Regions from separate parts of the Bradyrhizobium sp. LA2.1 genome, predicted to be linked through region 1. Evidence: predicted binding sites of a transcription regulator. Region 1 holds the regulator's gene; each other region holds the start of a gene.
What was found. The regulator LexA, encoded in region 1, represses DNA repair genes until DNA is damaged. The targets are predictions, from matches to a motif close to TGTTCNNNNTGTGTTCNG.
Positions count from the first base shown of each region.

Region 2: dinB (DNA polymerase IV) is a predicted target of LexA. The motif match lies at 2,154-2,171, and genes of this name have one in related genera.
Region 3: ABIB95_RS18820 (single-stranded DNA-binding protein) is a predicted target of LexA. The motif match lies at 3,441-3,458, and genes of this name have one in related genera.
Region 4: ABIB95_RS39935 (PA0069 family radical SAM protein) is a predicted target of LexA. The motif match lies at 3,611-3,628, and genes of this name have one in related genera.

Region 1 is NZ_JBEPQI010000023.1:18,384-23,697, reverse strand. Features, by position in the region: gene ABIB95_RS34270 (alpha-hydroxy acid oxidase) at 1-264, shown strand, start outside; gene ABIB95_RS34265 (HAD family hydrolase) at 278-904, shown strand; gene ABIB95_RS34260 (hypothetical protein) at 1,061-1,255, shown strand; gene ABIB95_RS34255 (molybdopterin molybdotransferase MoeA) at 1,487-2,698, shown strand; gene lexA (transcriptional repressor LexA) at 2,875-3,576, shown strand; gene ABIB95_RS34245 (hypothetical protein) at 3,784-4,014, shown strand; gene ABIB95_RS34240 (hypothetical protein) at 4,207-4,641, shown strand; gene ABIB95_RS34235 (GAF domain-containing protein) at 4,865-5,314, shown strand, end outside.
Region 2 is NZ_JBEPQI010000016.1:15,152-20,465, reverse strand. Features, by position in the region: gene ABIB95_RS27970 (hypothetical protein) at 262-618, shown strand; gene ABIB95_RS27965 (hypothetical protein) at 918-1,160, opposite strand; gene ABIB95_RS27960 (hypothetical protein) at 1,271-1,564, opposite strand; gene dinB (DNA polymerase IV) at 2,214-3,461, shown strand; gene ABIB95_RS27950 (tetratricopeptide repeat protein) at 4,255-4,869, shown strand.
Region 3 is NZ_JBEPQI010000008.1:370,843-376,156, forward strand. Features, by position in the region: gene gyrA (DNA gyrase subunit A) at 1-2,020, opposite strand, end outside; gene ABIB95_RS18815 (DUF2306 domain-containing protein) at 2,189-2,587, opposite strand; gene ABIB95_RS18820 (single-stranded DNA-binding protein) at 2,790-3,287, opposite strand; gene ABIB95_RS18825 (outer membrane protein) at 3,737-4,498, shown strand; gene ABIB95_RS18830 (outer membrane protein) at 4,732-5,314, shown strand, end outside.
Region 4 is NZ_JBEPQI010000030.1:114,318-119,631, reverse strand. Features, by position in the region: gene ABIB95_RS39950 (glycosyltransferase family 39 protein) at 1-1,000, opposite strand, end outside; gene rnhB (ribonuclease HII) at 1,100-1,870, opposite strand; gene ABIB95_RS39940 (VOC family protein) at 1,947-2,402, opposite strand; gene ABIB95_RS39935 (PA0069 family radical SAM protein) at 2,426-3,589, opposite strand; gene ABIB95_RS39930 (phosphoketolase family protein) at 3,800-5,314, shown strand, end outside.

The DNA.
Region 1 (5,314 bases):
GACATCGTCAAGGCGATCGCGGCGGGCGCGGACATGGTCGGCATCGGCCGGCTGCAATGCTGGGCATTGGCCGCAGCCGGCGAGGCCGGCGTGAGGCGCATGCTGGAGCTGCTCGAGGACGAGGTGCTGCGCTGCCTCGGCCTTTTGGGCGCTACCTCGTTCGCCGAGGTCGACAAGTCCTGCCTGCACCAGGCGACCGCAACGAATGCGCCGAGCGTGTTTAGCGCGTTCCCGCTGTTCGACCACGACCCCTATCGATATTGAGTGAAAGGATGCAATGAGCTCGCTCTCTCCCGGCAGCGCGGACGCGCTGCTGTTCGATCTCGGGCGCGTCGTGCTCGACATCGATTTCTCCAAGGCGATCGCCTGCTGGGCGGGACATGCCGGCTGCAAGCCGGAAGCCATCGTCGCGCGCTATGTGCGGGACAGCGAAGCCTACCGGCTGCACGAGGTCGGCAAGATCAGCGACGAGGCCTATTTTGACTCGCTGCGTGTCGCGCTCGGGATCGGCATCTCGGACGCGCAGTTCCTGGAGGGCTGGAACGCAATCTTCGCCGGCGAGATGCCCGATATCGCTGAGCTGCTGCCGCGTGCGGCAAAGCAGTTGCCGCTCTACGCGTTCTCCAACACCAACCGGCCGCATGTGGACCACTTCTCGAAGGAATATGCTGGCCTGCTCGGCCATTTCCGCGAGCTGTATCTGTCGTCCAGCATCGGCCTGCGCAAACCGGATGTGGAGGCCTTCGACCATGTCGTGGCCGCGATCGGCGTGCCGGCGAACCGTATCGTGTTCTTCGACGATCTTGCCGCGAACATCGAAGGAGCGCGGTCGCGCGGCCTGACCACGGTCCACGTGACCTCGCCCCGCGACGTCGGGAACGCCCTCAAGGCGCTCGGCATCTGATCTCTGGCCGGCAAGCCGACGGGCCGCGAATGGAACTATTTTGCCCCGGGGGCGAGGAACCAAAACCCTTTGTACATTTTTATACAGAGCTCCAGGAACGATTGCCCCTCTCAGGACTCATGAGTCCGTTGGGAATTCTACATCGGGCTTATCGTCGTGTTGGGCAAAACCTACCTCACCAAGCAGGCCTCTCTGCTGATGAAATTCGCCAGGACCACCTCGGATTCTGAGCTTTCCGCCAAGCTGATCAGCAAGGCCGCCGACCTGAAATCCCAGGCCGACCCGCTGCCTGACAAGGATCAGGGCCCCGCAGCGCCGGACGTCAGTCCGTACAAGCCGCCGGGGGGCTGACCGATGCTGGCCGTGGCTCTCGTCCTTCTCGTCCTCGCCATGGCCATCCTCGTACCGGTCTGTCTCGCCTTCTGGATCATGCCGCGGCGGACGTGATGCTCACCCTTCATCGCAGAGCGGATGACGCAGGATAAATCATCCTGCGCGGCCACTGTTTTGCCTCTGCGCCTGCACTCGGCTAGAACTCTCGCCGCCGATTTGCCCGAACGGGCCCAGCAGGAGTTTTCACCCGTGGCCCTGATGCCGGTTTCCGACGCGCTCGCCGCGGTGCTGGCGGGCGCAGAGCCGCTGCCTGAAGAGATGATCGCGCTCGACGCGGCCTTCCACCGTGTGCTCGCGCGCGACGTCGCCGCGCGGCGCACGCAGCCGCCGCAAGCGATGTCGGCAATGGACGGCTATGCGGTGCGCGCGGTCGATGCGGCCAAGATCGACTCCCAGCTCACCCTGATCGGCGAGGTCGCGGCGGGCCGCCCGTTTGCGGGATCGGTCGGCGCCAGCGAGGCCGTGCGTATCTTCACCGGCGGTGTCGTTCCCGATGGCGCTGATGCGGTCGTGATCCAGGAGGACACGATCACGGACGGCAAGCGCATCACCATCAAGGAAGCCGCCGTAACGGGGCGGCACATCCGCCCCGCCGGCGTCGACTTCTCGGAAGGCGACGTGCTGCTGCGCAAGGGGGCCCGGCTCACCGAGCGCGACCTCGCGCTCGCCGCCGGCATGAATTACCCGCAACTGCCAGTCCGACGACGCCCGAAGGTCGCGATCCTCGCGACCGGCGACGAGTTGGTGATACCGGGCACCACGCCCGGTCCCGGCCAGATCGTCTATTCCAACGGCTACGCCCTGCACGCGCTCGCCCGCAGCGAGGGCGCCGATACCATCGACCTCGGCGTTGCCGCCGATACGCTGGAGGCCACCACGGCCGGCATCGGCCGCGCGCGGGAGAGCGGCGCGGACATCCTGATCACGACCGGCGGCGCCTCTGTCGGCGACCACGATCTGGTCCAGCAGGCGCTGAGGGACGAAGGTATCTCGATGGCGTTCTGGAAGATCGCGATGCGGCCCGGTAAGCCGATGATGAACGGGCGGCTCGGGGCGATGCGTGTGATCGGCCTGCCCGGCAATCCCGTGTCATCCTACGTTTGCGGCTTCCTGTTCATGGTGCCATTGATTCGCGCGCTTTCGGGCCGTTCGATGATTCATCACCGCCGCGAACGCGCGGTGCTCGGCCGCGATGTCGGCGCCAACGACCAGCGCGAGGATTACCTGCGCGCACGCCTCGAGCTGCGCGACGACGGCACGCTCGTCGCCCTTCCGGTCAATCACCAGGATTCCTCGCTGCTTGCGAATCTCGCTGCGGCACAGGCACTTCTCGTGCGCGCGCCATTCGCGTCGAAGGCCGAAGCCGGCACGCCTTGCGAGGTCTTGCGGTTGCCCGTCTAAGCGCTTCGTTCGCGTGCGTTCCGCGAACTTTGTCGCGTTCACGGTAAATTAAGCAGTTGCGGAACATGTATCGAACATATAGTGTCCGTTCATGATTTGTTTCGAGAATGTAGCGGCTTACTGCTGAATTCAGCGTCTCGGAATCGAACGACATCAACCGGGGGATTTTGGTCGAGATGTTAACGCGCAAACAATACGAGCTCCTGCGGTTCATCAGCGAACGGCTGAAGGAAAGCGGCGTGCCGCCCTCCTTCGATGAGATGAAGGACGCGCTCGACCTGCGCTCGAAATCGGGCATCCATCGCCTGATCACTGCGCTCGAGGAGCGCGGCTTCATCCGGCGCCTGCCCAACCGGGCCCGCGCCATCGAGGTGATCAAGCTGCCCGAGCTTCAGGCCGCTGCCGGCAGCCGCCGCGGCTTCACGCCGAGCGTCATCGAAGGCAATCTCGGCAAGGTCCGCACGACTTCGAGCCCACCGGCGGACGAGGGCGAGCGCCCCGTCGCGGTCCCCGTGATGGGCCGCATCGCGGCCGGTACGCCGATCGAGGCCTTGCAGACCCGCAGCCACACCATCAGCGTACCGCCTGACATGCTCGGCTCGGGCGAACATTACGCGCTCGAAGTGCGCGGCGATTCCATGGTCGAGGCCGGCATTCTCGACGGCGACATGGCGCTGATCCAGCGCAACGAGAGCGCCGATACCGGCGATATCGTGGTGGCGCTGATCGACGACGAGGAAGCAACCCTGAAGCGCTTCCGCCGCCGCGGCGCCTCGATCGCGCTCGAGCCCGCCAACGCCGCCTATGAGGTCCGCATCCTCCCGCCCAACCGGGTGAAGATCCAGGGCAAGCTGATCGGGCTGTACCGGAAGTATTGATACCGGACGCGCCGGTATTGGTCATTTCGCGCCCCGCGCGCTTTCGATCGGCATCGCCGATCCGAGATTGGAGCGGACGATTGTCCGCTTCCGCTGGATAGTCTTTCTGGTTTCGCGCAGATTATCCGGCCCCTCCTCCAGCGGTAAATCCTCGGCACGCCGCACGAAGCAGCCCTGCTTCGCGGCCTTCAGGTTCGAGGAGAAGTCATGCGCCGGATCGTTCTGAGCACAATTGCTGTGGCGCTGATCGCAGCATCAGCGTCGCAAGCCTTGGACGTGCAAGCCTTGGCCGTGCAAGCCTTGGCCGCGCAATCGCGGCCCCATGTCCGCAAGGACACCGCCGTAGGCGAGCAAGTCCGCAGGGCCCTCGACGCCGTCGGCCAACCGTCGCGGCCGGGCTGGCAATATTCCGGCTGGTCGGCGCCTGCGGGGCGCTGACACGCGCCTGCAGAATGCAAAGGGGCGGGCTTTGTTCCTGGTGGATTCGGGAAAGTTAATGTGATTGCGGCCTGCGGCGGCGAGCCGTAGATTTGCCTACAACCCGGCAGAACGTTTGGTATTTCCACTCTGATAGAGGCCTGCGCCTCGATTAAGAGACGTGGGTCGCTATCCCTGCATGAGGAGCACCCGATGTGTGACTACAGCCTGCATGCCGTCGCGTCGCGTCCCGCCGAAGTCGGCGAGACGATCGTCACGACAACCTTCCGCGGCACCTCGACGCGCGGCTTTGCCTCCGCGGCCGATCCGACCGTCGCGGTCTGCCTGCTCCCGGGGACGGAGCTCGCCTTCGCCGACAACGTCCGCTACGACAATCGCTGGATCTGGACGCGCACCGTCAATTCGCGCGTCGGCAAGTTCGGCAAGATCGATCCGCACATTCCCGATCGCCATCATGATGCGATCGAATTCCCCGACGGCAAATCCGTGCTGGTGACGCAGCTGGTCGAAGGCCAGCGTGCGACCGTGCTGCAGCTACCGGTGACCCAGCCGCTCGGCGAGCGCGAGCACAAGCCGCAGACCATCACCGACAGCCGGACAACCATCACCCGCCTGCCGATCGGCTGATGCAGCCATTCCCGGCCGGCAGGTCGGGCCAGGATTGAAATCGCCATCGCCGGCCGAGGCCGGCGAGATGGTGTCGTTTGTGTCCCGCGAAACGCCATCGGGCGGACCAAGCCGTGGCGTCTCCCACCGCACGAAGTTTGCGCTGTCCTGCCTGAATTTTGAACGTCCGTTCCGCAGCCAAATGGCCGATGCTTGGTGCGACTTGAGACGGCGGGCACGTTCGATGAAGACCTTCATTCGCGTCGTTGAACTCTGGGTGCCTGACCGCACGCGCATGCGGCTGGAATTCGGCGGCGGCCTCTACGGCGAAGGGTTGTCCGCGTTTAGGGACGTGAGCGAGGATCTGCACTTCGGATATGACGAGGGACTTCCCGGCAAGGCCTGGGCCGGCGGCCACCCCGTGATCCTCACCAGATTCACCGATTCCTATTTCAAGCGGACCGATCAGGCCATCGCCGCCGGGCTGACCTGCGGCGTGGCGGTGCCCGTGTTTTCGGGCGAATTCCTGCAAGCCGTCATGGTGCTGTTCTGCGGCGACGACGAGGCCCATGTCGGCGCGATCGAGCTCTGGCACAACGATGCCGAAACCTCCCACGAGATGGGGCTCGTCGACGGCTATTACGGCACCGCCGACATGTTCGAATTCAACTCCCGCCACACCAGATTTCCGCGC
Region 2 (5,314 bases), on a different contig from region 1:
TGGCTCCAGACTGCCTTCGACCAGCTTCCCAGAGAACCGCGCGAGGGCTTATGACGGTCGAGATGTCACAACGAGGCAAGGCATATTTAGAGACAGCGCGGACTTTGCTCCGCGCCGCCCAAGCCATGACCGACCGAGCGATTGCAGGTCAGCTTAAGACCCTTGCCGACGATTACCAGCGACGAGCTGAGAAAGCTTCGCATACTGATGCGGCTAGATGAATTTCCTGACTGCACAAAGATTCTCGGGATTACGTCTGAGATGACCGATCACCGTTGGCATGCGGCGCTTGTCGTATTTACTGTCATGCTGCCGATTTCTACCATCGGTCACGGACACGCCCACGATTATCAGCACCCTGAGTTGCACGGTTGGTATGAAAGCTTGCATAGTGGCAAAGGGCCCTGCTGCGACGGCAGCGATGCGAAGCACGTTGATGACGTCGATTGGGAAACTAAGGATGGTCACTATCGGGTGCGCATCGATGGCGAGTGGGTTGATGTTCCGAATGACGCTGTCGTGGACGGACCGAACCGTGCTGGCCGCACGATGGTCTGGCCCTACTACCTAAATGGTCATGCGACAGTACGCTGTTTCATGCCGGGGAGCATGGGCTGACCGCGAGCGCACGGAGTTCGAAGCGGCAGATCCTTCTTCGTCTTGGCGAGGCGACCGACGCTGTCGGGTGGGTCATACGTGGGTCGGTTCGGCGAAGGACCGGTCGAAGGAGAGACTGATGGTCACGACGCGCACAGCCGCCGGCGCCGCTATCGACGACACCCTGTCGTGCCTTCACGCTCGGACCGAAAACCGGTCGAATGCTGTCAGACCTGCAAGCGTGGCTCCACTTCCCTGAGGTAAATCTCGGTTTTGAGGAGCGCGATTTCGTCGTCCAGCTTGCTTTCGTCGACGTCGATTTACCACGACCGTGGCCTGCCGTAGCTTCCGTTGCTCCAGCGGTACCCTCGACGCTTGAGCGCGTCCTTGAGCTCAAAAGGCGACTGCTCGGCCCACACTCGCATCGTCTTTCTTCGAGCCTGCTCGAACAGGATGGCGAGCGCCAGCGCGCCGGCTGTCGGCGGTTCGAATGCCAATATCTCGAGAAGAGCATGGCGATCGTCGAACCGCTCTGTGTGCTTGATGGAAGAAAACGGCGCCATTCAGGAGGTAACCCAGGCGAGAACGTTCGAAGCCATGCTTCCTCCACTCTAGATCGGTTCAACGCCTCGGCCATGGCGGCGAGGGCTAAATCAGTTTCTAGCAATGGCAGTCAACATGTCATCTCTCGTACCGTCCGAGATAGCGCCGCCGCGCTCGGACGCTGCCGCAGAAGATCCTGGTGGTGATCGATGACATCGATCGGCTCGAGCCGGAATAGATCCGGACGGTCATCCGACACATCAAGGCGCCCGCGAGCCTTCCCGGGCTTACCTACCTGCTGCTCTACCAGCGCGACATCGTAGAACGCGCGTTCGACGGCGGGACGCCCGGCGACGGCCGCAAGTACCTCGGGAAGGTCGTGCAAACCGCTTTCGACGTGCCGGTCGTCGAGGGGGGCGCGCATCGGCAATATCGTTCTTTCCGAGGTGCTTACGGCGGCTCTGCCGACCGATCTCGCCTTCGATCAAACCCGGTGGGGCAACCTGTGGAACGGCGGGATAAAGCACTTCTTCCGCAATCTGCGCGCCGCCAAGCGGTTCATCGGCGGCGCCGAGGTACAACTGACTTTGGCACCGAGAACCTCGAGGTCTGGAGGTTAATCTCATCGATACGGTCGCACTCAAAGCACTGCGACTGTTCGAGCCGCACGTCTATGCGGCCGTCGCGCAGAGCAAGGCCTTCACAACGGGCACGCATGATCGGCGGGACACCGATAAAGAAAAGATCAAAGCCGTAGTTGCGGCCGCCTCGCCGGAGAACAAGCAGGCAGTGCGATATATCGTGTCCAAAATATTCCCGGTCATCGATTGGGCGTTCGGTGCTCCCTGGCACGGGCCGGATTGGGAGTCGCGGTTCTGCTCCACCGTGTTGCACGCGAACTCGCATTTCGCGTCATTTTCCTGCGGCCGATTGTCCGCTACGGTGGCGGGCCTAAACGTATCGGACGCCGCGTCGTACTCGAGGCGTCTGCGCGGCTTGACATCCACCGTGATTGTTCTCATTATGTTCTCATAGCTGAAACGTCCTTGAAACGTCACCGACAAGCGATCGGGATGGCAACGACAGCCACCATCCTGCATGCGGACCTGGACGCCTTCTATGCTTCGGTCGAGCAGCTGCTGGACCCGTCGTTGCGCGGCAAACCAATCGCCGTGGGCGGTGGAGTTGTGCTTGCGGCTTCTTACGAAGCCAAGGCCTTCGGAGTGCGCGGCGGCATGACGGGACGACTAGCGCGCAAGCTCTGTCCGCAAATCACTTTTGTCGGCGGGCACTTTAGGGAATACCAACGGCTAGGTGATGCCGCCATCAAGGTGATCGGCGATTTCACGCCGCTTGTGGAACGGATTTCCATCGACGAGGCCTTCGCCGAGGTTGCGGGCTGCACTCATCTCTTCGGTCCGCCCGCCGAAATTGCAAACATAATCCGCCAGCGCGTGCGGGCCGAGCTTGGTCTTCCAATCTCGGTTGGTGTGGCGCGCACCAAGCATTTGGCAAAAATTGCCTCGCAGGTGGCCAAGCCCGACGGGCTCGTGGTCGTCGATCCCGACACCGAGCTGGAATTCCTTCACCGTTTGCCCGTCGAACTGATGTGGGGCGTGGGTCCGGTCACGAAGGCGCGGCTCGCCGAGATCGGCGTGCTAACAATCGGGCAACTGGCAAAGGCGCCGGGATGGTCGCTCGAGCGGCTGCTTGGCCCCGCGGCAGGGGAGAAACTCGCCGCGCTTGCGTGGAATCGTGATCCACGGGAAATCAAGGCGCACAGCCGAGCCCGATCGGCAGGAGCGCAATCGGCAATTGGCAGGAAGCCTGCCGAAGAGCAAGTTTTCCGACCAACCCTGCTTCACCTCGCTGACCGGATCGGCACCCGGCTCCGCGCCAAATCCAGGCCTGGCCGAACCGTGACGGTTCGCGTTCGTTTCGCCAATCTGAATTCGGCCACCCGGTCAGTCACGCTCGATGCACCAGTTTCCGCGACCGTGATCCTTGCCGAGATTGCCGAGGATCTCGTGCGCGCGATCCTCGCAGAACGCGCTGATGAGAAGACTATCTCGCTGCTGGCGATCTCCGTGTCGCATCTCGAGGAGCACTGGGATCTGGAGCTTGAACTTCCGCTTGGGCTTAAAGATGAGCGCCGTCGCCCCGGCAGCAAAGTCGGCATGGCACGATGGGCGGCCGACCGTGCCGTCGACAAGATCCGCGATCGCTTCGGGTGGGACGCGATTGGATATGGCTCGGTGGCGCTCGGCATCTCTCGTTCCGTTCCCGACGAGTTTCGCGAGCTCGCCGAAAAGGACCTGTGATCACCTTGTGCGTCCGAAGCGTACGTGTCGCGCAAACCACCGACGGAGCGGCCGCCGTTCTCGGAGACATTGCCTGTCGCTGATGGATCGCTCGCGGTGCCGTTGCGGTTAGATCTTCGACCGTCTCGAATGCCCCTCTTTCACTTGGAAACAACTGCCAAGCGATTGATATTGCTGGGGCGCAATTCTGCGCATTTTTCAAATACGGCTTGAAATCGTTGAATAATCCAACAGATGTTGATTCCGCTATGCGGAGACCCTGGAGAAGGTCGGGGTAAGGCAAGGCGAGGGGCAAACTCCAATTCATGCCTCCAGGTCTTGATCAACCGAGATCTTTTAGACCAAAGGCTCTTTTGAGCGGGAAATGCACCTAAACTCGTTTCCTCCGCTGTAGCCCGTTGAAATCACAGCAAATACGGACGCCCTCCGAGCGCACCATAAATCCACGCGGCGATATGCCGTCGCAAGGGCTTACACTGGCAGGGATTGGGCTCGGAAAGATCTTTGCTACCACAGCACTTGAGACGCACGCCGCTGATGCGTCTGAGCAAAGCCAGAAAGGGATCGGCGGTTAAGCCATATGTCCGCTTATCGCGCGAGAAGAGACAGCGGACTCCTGCTCCGGCACCATCAGCTTTTGACCTGCTGCGACATTGACCGGCTCATAAGACAACATTGCTGTCACACCAAATCTCGTTCTTCTGAATATTATTCCAGAAATGTTTGAGATAAGCCGGAGTTAACATGTTCGGCTGGAGTGGGAGCTCGAAGGCGTAGCTTGTAGGAGGCTTCTATGACCAACTTGATGATCAGGATTGCGACGCTGGCAACGTGTTCGATTGCGCTGATCGTTGCGTTCTCGGTCACTTCGGCTGTTGCGGCCCCGGGCACTGGGCCAGGTGGCAGTGACGCAGACTATAGCGGGATGGGGCAACGCTCCGCTTATCCCCCTTCGTCATACCCGAAGCGGTCGGGCGCCAAGGCCACTCACGCGCCCAAGGCCAAAAAAGCCAAGCAGTCCCTGTTCGACGCCCCCGCCTTTGCTCATGGGTATCGCGCAGCTTATTCGGCGATCTACGACCGCACTGACTATGCCTCTGCGATTGAGCAATTGAAAACGCTCGGCCACGACGACAATCCAAACGTCGCCAACCTCATCGGCTACTCCTACCGCAAGCTCGGTGACTACGAGCAGTCGCAGGTCTGGTACGAGCGCGCGCTCAAGGCCGATCCGAACCACGTGCTGACGTGGCAGTATTATGGACTGTGGCAGCTCGAGCGGGGCAACCGCGAGCAAGCGCTCTATCATCTCGGCCGGATTGCATCCATTTGCGGGACTGGCTGCGAGGAGTACCGGTCGTTGGCCGCCGCGCTAGAGAAGCCGCCCGGCACTAGCCTGGTTTATTAGGACAGCAGCGGTCAGAGCTCGGCGCTAACGCGACAGGTGAGGCCATGTCTGTTCGTGGCCCTTAGCCGCACAAGACCGAGCCTATTGCGATGTCGACTATCGGCGGCGGACCGGACGCGGGGCCGCGCTTGCCTCGACCGCCGCTTGTGACCCGAAGCCGAGATCGGCGAGCACAAAGTAGTGCGCTATTTGGTCGGTCCTCCCGGTGGTCGAATGAGGACATCAGATGGTGGACGTCTGCGTTTTGGGCCCATCGAAAAGCTTTCTTCAGGAATCGCTTGTGGGGGATCCGCACCCGCGCACGCAACAAGGCGGCGATGACGTCGTGTTCGATTTCTCCAAAAGGGTACGGCACGCCGTCACGTCGGATGACGTCGGGGACGCTTCGCGGCCATGGACCCGTCCTAAAGTGCGCCCAGGAAGCACTGCCATTTCAAGAGTTTGA
Region 3 (5,314 bases), on a different contig from region 1:
CGGAGCGGCGGACGTCGACGAAGTCGGACAGCTTGTTGCGCCGGACGTTGCCGCCGGTGGTGGCGAACATCACGTCGAGGTTGCCCCAGGTCGATTCATCCTCCGGCAGCGGCATGATGGTGGTGATGCGCTCGCCCTGCTCCAGCGGCAGGATGTTGATGAGCGCCTTGCCGCGCGCGTTCGGCGCGGCCATCGGCAGGCGCCAGACCTTCTCCTTGTAGACCTGGCCGCGCGACGAGAAGAACAGCACCGGCGTGTGCGTCGACGCCACGAACAGACGGCTGACGAAATCCTCGTCGCGGGTCTGCATGCCGGCGCGGCCCTTGCCGCCGCGGCGCTGCGCCCGATAGGCCGACAGCGGCACGCGCTTGACGTAGCCGGCGTGGGAGACGGTGACGACCATGTCCTCGCGCTGGATCAGGTCCTCGTCCTCGACCTCGCCCTCCTGCTCGATGATCACGGTGCGGCGCGGGGTCGCGAACTCGGCCTTCACCTCGGCAAGCTCGGTCTTGATGATGCCCAGCACGCGGGCGCGCGAGCGCAGGATGTCGAGATAGTCGGCGATCTCGCCGGCGAGCTTGTCGAGCTCGTCGCGGATTTCGTCGCGGCCGAGTGCGGTGAGGCGCTGAAGGCGCAGGTCGAGAATGGCCCTCGCCTGTTCCATCGACAGCCGGATCGTGCCGTCCTCGCTGATGCGGTGGCGCGGATCGTCGATCAGCGTCAGCATGTCCTCGACGTCCCGTGCCGGCCAGTCGCGCGACATCAGGGTGTCGCGGGCAGTGGTCGGGTCGGGCGAGGTCCGGATGACGCGGATCATCTCGTCGATATTCGCGACCGCGATCGCCAGACCAACCAGGATGTGGGCGCGATCGCGCGCCTTGGCGAGCAGGAACTTGGTGCGACGCGTGACGACCCGCTCGCGGAAGTCGACGAAGATCGCCAGCAGGTCCTTCAGATGCATGATCCGCGGACGGCCGCTGTCGAGCGCCACCATGTTGACGCCGAAGCTCGTCTGCAGCGGCGTGAATCGGTACAGCTGATTCAGCACCACATCCGGCACGGCGTCGCGCTTCAATTCGATGACGACGCGGTAGCCGTCGCGGTCGGATTCATCGCGCAGGTCGCCGATGCCCTCGATCTTCTTTTCCTTGACCAGCTCGGCGATGCGCTCGACCATCGTCGCCTTGTTCACCTGGTAGGGAATCTCGGTGATGATGATCGCCTCGCGCTCCTTGCGGATGGTCTCGATCGCGACCTTGCCGCGCATGACGATGGAGCCGCGGCCGAGGTGATAGGCGGCGCGGATGCCCGCGCGTCCGAGAATGACACCGCCGGTCGGGAAATCCGGTCCCGGAACGATGTTGATGAGCTCCTCGATGGTGAGCGCAGGATTGTCGATCAACGCGACACAGGCGTCGATGACCTCGCCGAGATTGTGCGGCGGGATGTTGGTCGCCATGCCGACCGCGATGCCGCCCGCCCCGTTGACGAGGAGGTTCGGGAACTTGGCCGGCAGGACCGACGGCTCGGTTTCGTTGTTGTCGTAGTTCGGCTGGAAGTCGACGGTGTCCTTGTCGATGTCGGCCAGCAGAGCCAACGCCACCTTCGTCAGTCGCGCTTCGGTGTACCGATAGGCGGCCGGGGGATCGCCGTCGACCGAGCCGAAATTGCCCTGGCCGTCGATGAGCGGCACGCGCATCGAGAAGTCCTGCGCCATCCGGACCATGGCGTCGTAGATCGACTGGTCGCCATGCGGATGATATTTACCGATCACGTCACCGACCACGCGCGCCGACTTGACGTACTTCTTGTCGGGCGTGTGCCCCTGCTCGTTCATCGAGTAGAGGATGCGACGATGAACCGGCTTCAACCCGTCGCGCGCATCAGGCAGCGCACGCGCCACGATCACGCTCATCGCGTAATCGAGGTAGGACTTCTTCATCTCCTCGTAGATGGAAACGGGACGAATGTCCGAGGGTTGCGCCGGCTGGTCGCCGGGCTTGTTGTCGTCGTCAGCCAAGGGGAAATCCGGTGAGATTTTATCTGGGAATCATATAGCGCATCGCCCCCCTGATAACCACCCTTGCGAGGTCTGGGGAAGCGGTTTTTCCGACTGTTTTTCCAGAGACTTACGAGCTCAGCACCACTGCCTCGAGCGAAGTCGGAATGAGCCGCCGGGAACCACGTCCTAGGCTCCGAAAATGACCCGGTGCATGATCCGTCCAGGCACAAGCGTGAACAGCCCGGCAATGACCAGCGCGCCGACGAACGTCATGATCATGATGCGCCGGTGATCGGCGACCCGGTGGGTGTGCGCCCGCCACACCGCGAGCGGCAGCATCACCAGCGTGAAGATCGATAGGAGATGGATCGGGCTGAACGGCCCGACCAGACGGATCTGGTGGATCCAGAACGACGATGCCGCAACGACCGCCATGAGCCCCACCCAGATCCAGCCGATCGTCCGGTGCGGCAGCGTTCCCTTGGGGGCGGCAAACTGAACGAGGCCGAGCACGAAGGCGGCCATGGCGGCAAAGGCATGCAGCGGGATCGCCGGAGCAGCCTCAAGCAGTGGCGCAACGCTCATGCAGGGCTTCCTCTAATCGACGGCCGACCCATGTGAATAGGATTAACATCAAGTTAATACCATTCACATCGTGCCTCGTCAAAGGCTTGAGGCAGCACATGAGGCAAGCCCGCAAAAACCGAGCCTTGCCCGTCAATTGGTAAGGAATCCTGTCGCTCTACGCGAGCAAGGTGACATCAGGGGCGAAGCGCCCCCGCCCGTCTCAGAACGGGATGTCGTCGTCCATGTCGCTGTTGCGGCCACCGCCGCCGCCGGCGGCAACGGCACGGCGCGGCGCGCTGCTGACGGGACCGGAGGAGCCGAAATCGCCGCCCGGCTCGTCGCCGAAGCTGCCGCCTCCACCGCCGCCGCGGCCGTCGAGCATCGTCAGGGTCGAGTTGAAGCCCTGGAGCACGACCTCGGTGGAGTACTTCTCGGCGCCGCTCTGGTCGGTCCATTTGCGGGTCTGGAGCGCGCCCTCGATGTAAACCTTCGCGCCCTTCTTCAGGTACTGCTCGGCGACCTTGCAGAGCCCTTCATTGAAGATCACGACGCGATGCCACTCGGTCTTTTCCTTGCGCTCGCCGCTGTTCTTGTCGCGCCAGGTCTCCGAGGTGGCGATGCTCAAATTCGCGATCGGCCGCCCGTCCTGGGTGCGGCGGATTTCGGGATCCTTGCCGAGATTTCCAACCAGAATGACCTTGTTGACGCTTCCCGCCATCGCCGCTCTCCACTCCGAATGCCACTGAATTTTAGAAGGCCCGGGACGCGCCCGCGTCCTCTGCAACCTGTTGACGCGACCCTATACGCTTGCGCGGACGGATCGGCCCGTCACCCCTCCACTTATCCCCATATATAGCACCCCTGACGGGTTCGTTCCAGATTTGTTCTTATGACACCCCTCACCTTGTTGCATTGGCAAGACGACACCGCGCTGCACAAAGACGGCCTGCGCCAAATGGAATTTCCCCGAATTCCTGAGGACGGCGAAACAGCTTAACATTCATCAAGTTAGAAGCAGTTCAGATGCCGCCCGACTGTTGCATTCCGGAGACGGACTCCGCCTCCCGCCTAAGCTACGCTTGCCGCGAAATTAGATTCTTATAGGCGTCGCGCCTGATCAGCCGCTTCGGGGACTTCGAAAAGCGGTCAGAAACTGGGGGGACTGCAATGAATAAGATTTTGATTGGTATTACTGGTGCAATCGCGTTGGGGCTGTCGGCTCCCGCAAGCGCGGCAGATCTCGCTGCGCGTCCCTACACCAAGGCTCCGGCACCGATGATCGCGACCATCTACGACTGGAGCGGCTTCTACATCGGTATCAACGGCGGCGGCGGCACCAGCCACAAGTGCTGGGACGTCGATATCGGCGGTGGCGTTCTCGTAGGCGAAGGCTGCCACAACGCGACCGGCGGCACGGTCGGCGGCCAGGTCGGCTACCGCTGGCAGTCAGCCAACTGGGTGTTCGGCTTCGAAGGCCAGGGCAACTGGGCCGATTTCTCGGGTGACAACATCAGTGCGATCAGCGGCCTGCGCGATCGTTCGAAGATCAACGCCTTCGGCCTGATTACCGGTCAGGTCGGTTACGCCTGGAACAACGTCCTGGTCTACGTGAAGGGCGGCGGCGCCGTCGTCGGCGATCGCTACCGCAGCTTCGACGTCGCCAGCGGCCTCGAGTTCGACCGGGCCAACGAGACCCGTTGGGGCGGCACCGTGGGTGCGGGCGTCGAGTTCGGATTCGCCCCGAACTGGACCGTGGGTTTCGAATACGACCACATCTTCCTCGGCAACCGCACCATCGGCTTCACCGGATCCGGCAATTTCGCCCCGCTCGGCGTTGCCACACGCTCCGATCGCATCAGCCAGGACGTCGATATCGGCCTCGTCCGCGTGAACTATCGCTGGGGCGGCCCGATGATCGCAAGATACTGACATCCCTCTGAAATCGCTTGGAGATCAAAGGCCGGCCTCGCGCCGGCCTTTTTGCGTGGGCAACGGGAATTATAGGTCAGTCACCGTTACGTTTTGCGATTATTGTGGCTTTTGGGAGACACAACTTGCGGCTTTGCTCGTGTAAGCACGACATCAGTTGGACCACGGCGTCCGATGTCCTTCCGAACGCACGGAAGGCAAAAACAGAAACCGGGACTGGGATTAGTTTGAAAATGAAGAAGGTTTTGTTGGCTTCGGCCTGTTTGTTCGCTCTCGCTGCTCCGGCTTCGGCCGCTGATCTCGCGGCGCGCCCCTACACCAAGGCTCCGGTGGCGGTGGCCTCGGTCTACAACTGGACCGGCTTCTACCTCGGTATCGTCGGCGGCGGCGCCTGGGAAAACGGTTCCGGCGACCCGAAGATGAAGGGTGGCTTCGTCGGCGGCACCGCCGGCTACAACTGGCAGACTGGCAACGTCGTGTTCGGCGTCGAGGCGGATGGTTCCTGGGCTGACGTCAGCGCTTCGGTGACCGGCGCCACTGTTGTTCCCGGCTTCGGCGTTGTGACCGCAACGGCGAGCTCGAAGACCGATGCCATGGGCACCATGCGCGGCCGTATCGGCTACGCCGTCAATCAGGTCCTGTTCTACGGCACCGGCGGCTACGCCTGGATCGACAACAAGATCAGCCTCTCCGCTCTCGGCTTGACCGCGTCGGACAGCAAGTGGCACTCCGGCTGGACCGTTGGTGCGGGCGTCGAGGCGTTCTTCGCTCCGCAGTGGTCGGTCAAGGGCGAGTACCTCTATCGCAGCCTCGGCG
Region 4 (5,314 bases), on a different contig from region 1:
CGACCACGGCAAGCCCCGACATGACCAGCACGACGCCGGCGCCGCCGACGACGGCATCGAGCCCGAGCACGCCGGAGATCAGGACCGCGCCGAGCGCAGGCGCCAGCGCGAAGAAATAGACGAAGTTGTGCGCGAGCGGCTCGACCGGCGGCCGGTAGATGATCGGCGCTTCCTCGCCCCTGGCGACGAACAGGCCGCTATTGAGAAAGGTCAGCGCCGGGATCGCCGCCGCGCCGAGCACGAGCCCGCCGAGCAGCCAGGCCGCGTGCAGCGCGCGAGCGTTCAGCTCGGCGACCTCAGGCAGGGTCGGCATGACAAGCGTCTCGGCGCGCATCAGCCAGACCGCATAGGGCAGCGCCAGCACGGCGACGACGATCAGCGCGAACAGCGGATCGAGCGCGCGCAGCGTCCGGCGTCCGCCGGCGGTCGAGATCGCGAAGACGACGATCAGCAGCAGAAGGAAGATCGCCGCGGGCGTGGTCAATAGCAGCAGGCCCGCCTCGATCGACCAGGCGAACCAGGCATTGCCGCGGCGCTGGCCGATGATCTGCCAGGAATGCAAAAGAAGAAGCGCCCAGAGCGGCCGCGCCAGCACCAGCGGGCCAAAGTCGAGCGCCGGCGAGGAGAAGGCCAGCACCGTCATGGTCAGCAGCACGGCCAGCACCGCCTGCTGTGAGCCGACCACGGCGCGGGAGAGATGATAGAGCGCGATGAAGGTCGCGACCTCGCAGAGCTGGGCGAGGACATAGACGCCGAATATGTGGCCGCCCGCGGCGCGGTAGGCGATGTCGGCGAGCCAGATCGGCAAGGGCGGGCCCAGATCGGTGCCGACCTGGTACTCGCGGCCGAACGCGAGCAGGGTCGCGAGCGTGCCGGGCGGGCTGCGATAGAACACCAGCGCCACGAACAGCCACATCGCGGCCTGGAGCAGCACGACGATCCACACGATCAGCCGCGGCCGGGCGCGAATGAGCTCAATGACCAGGGAGGTAAACCGCATGCAACGTCCGAAAGATGCAGCCAACCCGTCCAGCCGGCCCTATTCGCTCACATCTGTTTTGATAAAGGGCGCTGCGCGTTGTGGCAACGACCGTCTGCCCTACAGGCCCGCTGACGCATCAATTTCAACGCTTGCTTCCACCTGCACCTCGACCTCGGTCACCGCGAACAGGTCCTGCACCGGCTCGACGGTCCAGGGCATGTGCTTGGCCCGCGCCGCGGCGACGGGGGCGAAGAAGCTGCGGTGGTGGACGGTAGGACCGAGGCGGTCGAGCGCGTCGAGATGCTCGGGAACGCCGTAGCCCTTGTGCTGCTCGAAACCATAGCCGGGGCAGTCCTGCGCCAGCGCGCACATCAACCGGTCGCGCGTCACCTTGGCGATGATCGAGGCTGCGGCGATCGACAGGACGATGCCGTCGCCGCCGATCACGGCCTCGCAGTCGCAGGCGGTGTCGAGCCGATCGCGGCCGTCGACAAACACGTGACGCGGCGCGTCGGGCAGCGCCACCACGGCGCGCTTCAGCGCCCACAGCGAGGCACGCAGGATGTTGTCGCGGTCGATCCGGGAGCGCGAGGCGACGGCGACCGAGACCTGCGCGGTGGCGCAGATCTTGTCGAACAGCCGTTCCCGTTCCTCGGCGGTCAGGCGCTTGGAATCGTCGATGCCGCGGGGAATGCGGTCGGGATCGAGAATCACGGCGGCTGCCACTACGGGACCAGCCAGCGGCCCGCGACCGGCCTCGTCGCAACCCGCGATCGGCCAGACACCGCGCTTGATCAGCGCGCGCTCGCGGCGGAAGCTCGCCTTGGCGGGCGCGGCCTTCTTTGGCGTCTCTTTGACTGGCTTCCTGGCGGACTTATCTCGAATCATGGCCGGGATCGTGCGCAAGCGGCCCGGCCGGCGCAACCGGGTACCCCGGACAATTCCCGCTATTCAGACCAGCCGCCTACTCGGCCAGATGCACCCGCCGGTCCTCTCCGACCTCGATGCCCGGCGCGACCACGACTTCCCAGGGATGGCCGTCGGGGTCGGCGAAATAGCCGGAATAACCGCCGTAGTCGGTCTCATGCGCCGCTTTCGCCAGCGCGGCGCCCTTGCCGACGGCGAAGGCCAGAACCGCATCGACCTCGCCGCGCGTGGCGCAGTTCCAGGCGAGCGTCATGCCGCGGAAGGTCGCGGGCCTCGGATTGTCCGGCAACTTGGCATCGGCCGCGAGCTTATCCCAGTGAAACAGGGCCAGCACCGGACCACCGGTATCGTAGAAGGCGACGGCCTCGCCGGTCGCCTTCAGCCGACGCGAGAAGCCGAGCGCGTCATAGAAGGCGATGCTGGCGCGAATGTCGCTCACACCCAGTGTGATGACGGTGAGCCGCGGCACCGGCGCGGCAAGTTCCTGGCTCATGCTACGCCTCTTTCGCTTCCCGGTCAGAACAGGCTGAGCTGATCGCCGTTCCGCTTCGGCCTCGCAAAGTGATCCGTCGTCAGCTTGGAGCGCCGCTTGTTCAGCCCAAGCCTGTCGCAGGCGATCTCGAAGCGGCGGCCGATGGTCCAGGCCATCGGTCCGGTGCCCTTCATCCGCTCGCCCCATTTCGCGTCGTAGTCGCGGCCGCCGCGCATGTCTCGGATCAGCGTGAAAACGTGGCGGTAGCGGTCCGGATAGTTGGCCATCAGCCATTCACGGAAGAGATCGCGAACCTCCAGCGGCAGCCGCAACAGCACGTAGGAGGCTTCCTTGACGCCGGCATGGGCGGCGGCATCGAGAATGCGCTCGATCTCGGAATCGTTCAGCGCGGGGATCACGGGCGCGACCATCACGGTGGTCGGAATACCCGCGTCCGAAAGCTGCTTCAGCGCTTCCAGCCGCTTCGGCGGCGTCGATGCGCGCGGCTCCATGGTGCGAGCCAGCTTTGGATCGAGCGAGGTGACGGAAATTCCGACCTTGGCGAGGTTGCGCTTGGCCATCCGCGCGAGAATGTCGATGTCGCGCACCACCAGCGCCGACTTGGTGACGATGCCGACGGGATGGCCGGCGCGCTCCAGCACCTCGAGAATGCCGCGCATGATCTTACGCTCGCGCTCGATCGGCTGATAGGGATCGGTGTTGGTGCCGATCGCGATCATCCGCGGCTCGTAGCCGGTCGCGGCCAGCTCCTTCTCGAGCAGCGCCGGCGCATCTGGCTTGGCAAACAGCTTTGACTCGAAGTCGAGCCCCGGCGACAGGCCGAGATAGGCGTGCGTCGGCCGCGCGAAGCAATAGACGCAGCCGTGCTCACAGCCGCGATAGGGATTGATCGAGCGGTCGAAGCCGATATCGGGGGATTCGTTGCGGGTGATCACCTTGCGCGAGGTGTCGACGCCGACGGTGGTCTTGAACGGCGGCAGCTCCTCCAGGCTCTGCCAGCCATCGTCGAAGGCGACGCGGGCCTCGGCCTCGAAGCGGCCGCTGGCATTGGACTGGGCGCCCCGCCCTCGCCTGCGCTGCTTGTCGATGGCGACCGCCAGTTCGGGAAAATCAGAGTCCGCACCCGCCGGCTCGGAGGGCGCCGTGACCGGCGGGTGCTTGAGAGCATGAGAGGATGCTGGACTCATGAAGCCAAGATAGCACGCCAAAGGAACAAATCAAGAACACAAACAAAAAACTGAAAAACAACCCCATGCACAGTAGCCGCCCAAATTTCGGGCGCGGCCCTTTGACCTCACGCAACACATCCGGCGCGGCGATCCGGTTCGATGCCGGACAGGGATCAATCGCACCGGAACAAAGTTGGTGACGATCGCTAGGTGAAGGTCAGCAGGAACATGACAAATCAACGACAATCGGCCTCAGGGAGCAGCGACCTCGATCTGCTCGATCGCTATTGGCGCGCCGCGAACTACCTCTCCGTCGGGCAAATCTATCTGCTCGACAATCCGCTGCTACGCGAGCCGTTGCGGCCGGAGCACATCAAGCCGCGCTTGCTCGGCCATTGGGGCACGACGCCCGGTTTGAACTTCATTTACGCCCATCTCAACCGCGTCATCCGCGCGCTCGATGTCAGCGTGCTCTATATCTGCGGTCCCGGCCATGGCGGCCCGGGCATGGTGGCCAACACCTATCTCGAGGGCAGCTACAGCGAGATCTATCCTGACGTCGCGCGCGATACGGACGGATTGCGAAAACTTTTCAGGCAGTTCTCCTTCCCCGGCGGCATTCCGAGCCACGCGGCACCGGAAACGCCGGGCTCGATCCACGAAGGCGGCGAGCTCGGCTACGCGCTGGTGCACGCCTATGGCGCCGCATTCGACAATCCCGACCTGATCGTCGCCTGTGTCGTCGGCGATGGCGAAGCGGAAACCGGCCCGCTCGCGGCGTCCTGGCACTCGAACAAGTTCCTCAATCCCGCCCATGATGGCGCCGTGCTGCCGATCCTGCATCTCAACGGCTACAAGATCGCGAACCCGACCGTGCTCGGACGGATGCGCGACGCGGAGATCCGCGACCTGTTCCGCGGGTTCGGCCACGAGCCGCTGTTCGTCGAAGGTGACGATCCCGAATTGATGCACCAAGCCATGGCGGACGCGCTCGACGTCGCGCTCGCCAGCGTCCGCTCGATCCAGCAGCATGCCCGCGACGGCCGCAAGAGCGTCGAGCGGCCGCGCTGGCCGATGATCGTGCTGCGCAGCCCGAAGGGCTGGACCGGCCCGAAGGAGGTCGACGGCAAGAAGGTCGAGGGCTTTTGGCGCGCGCATCAGGTTCCCGTTGCGAGCTGTCGCGAGAACCCGGCGCACTTGAAAATCCTCGAAGACTGGATGCGCAGCTACGAGCCCGAAAAACTGTTCGACGGCACCGGCGCGCTCATTCCCGAGCTCCAGGCGCTCGCGCCCGAAGGTAACAGGCGCATGGGCGCCAATCCGCACGCCAACGGCGGCCTGCTGAAGAAGGAGCTGAAGCTGCCGGACTTCCGCAGTTTTGCGTTGGACGTGCCGCAGCCGGGCGGGGTGACGGGCGAAGCGACGCGTGAACTCGGCAAATTTTTGCGCGACGTCATCCGCCTCAACGCCGAGACGCGCAACTTCCGCATCATGGGCCCGGACGAGACCGCGTCAAACCGGCTCGACGCCGTGTTCGAGGCGACCGAACGGGTCTGGATGGAACCGACGGAGCCTTACGACGTGCATCTCGCACAGGACGGCCGGGTGATGGAGGTTTTGAGCGAGCATCTCTGCCAGGGCTGGCTCGAGGGCTATCTGCTCACCGGACGGCACGGCTTGTTCTCCTGCTACGAGGCCTTCATCCACATCGTCGATTCCATGTTCAACCAGCACGCCAAATGG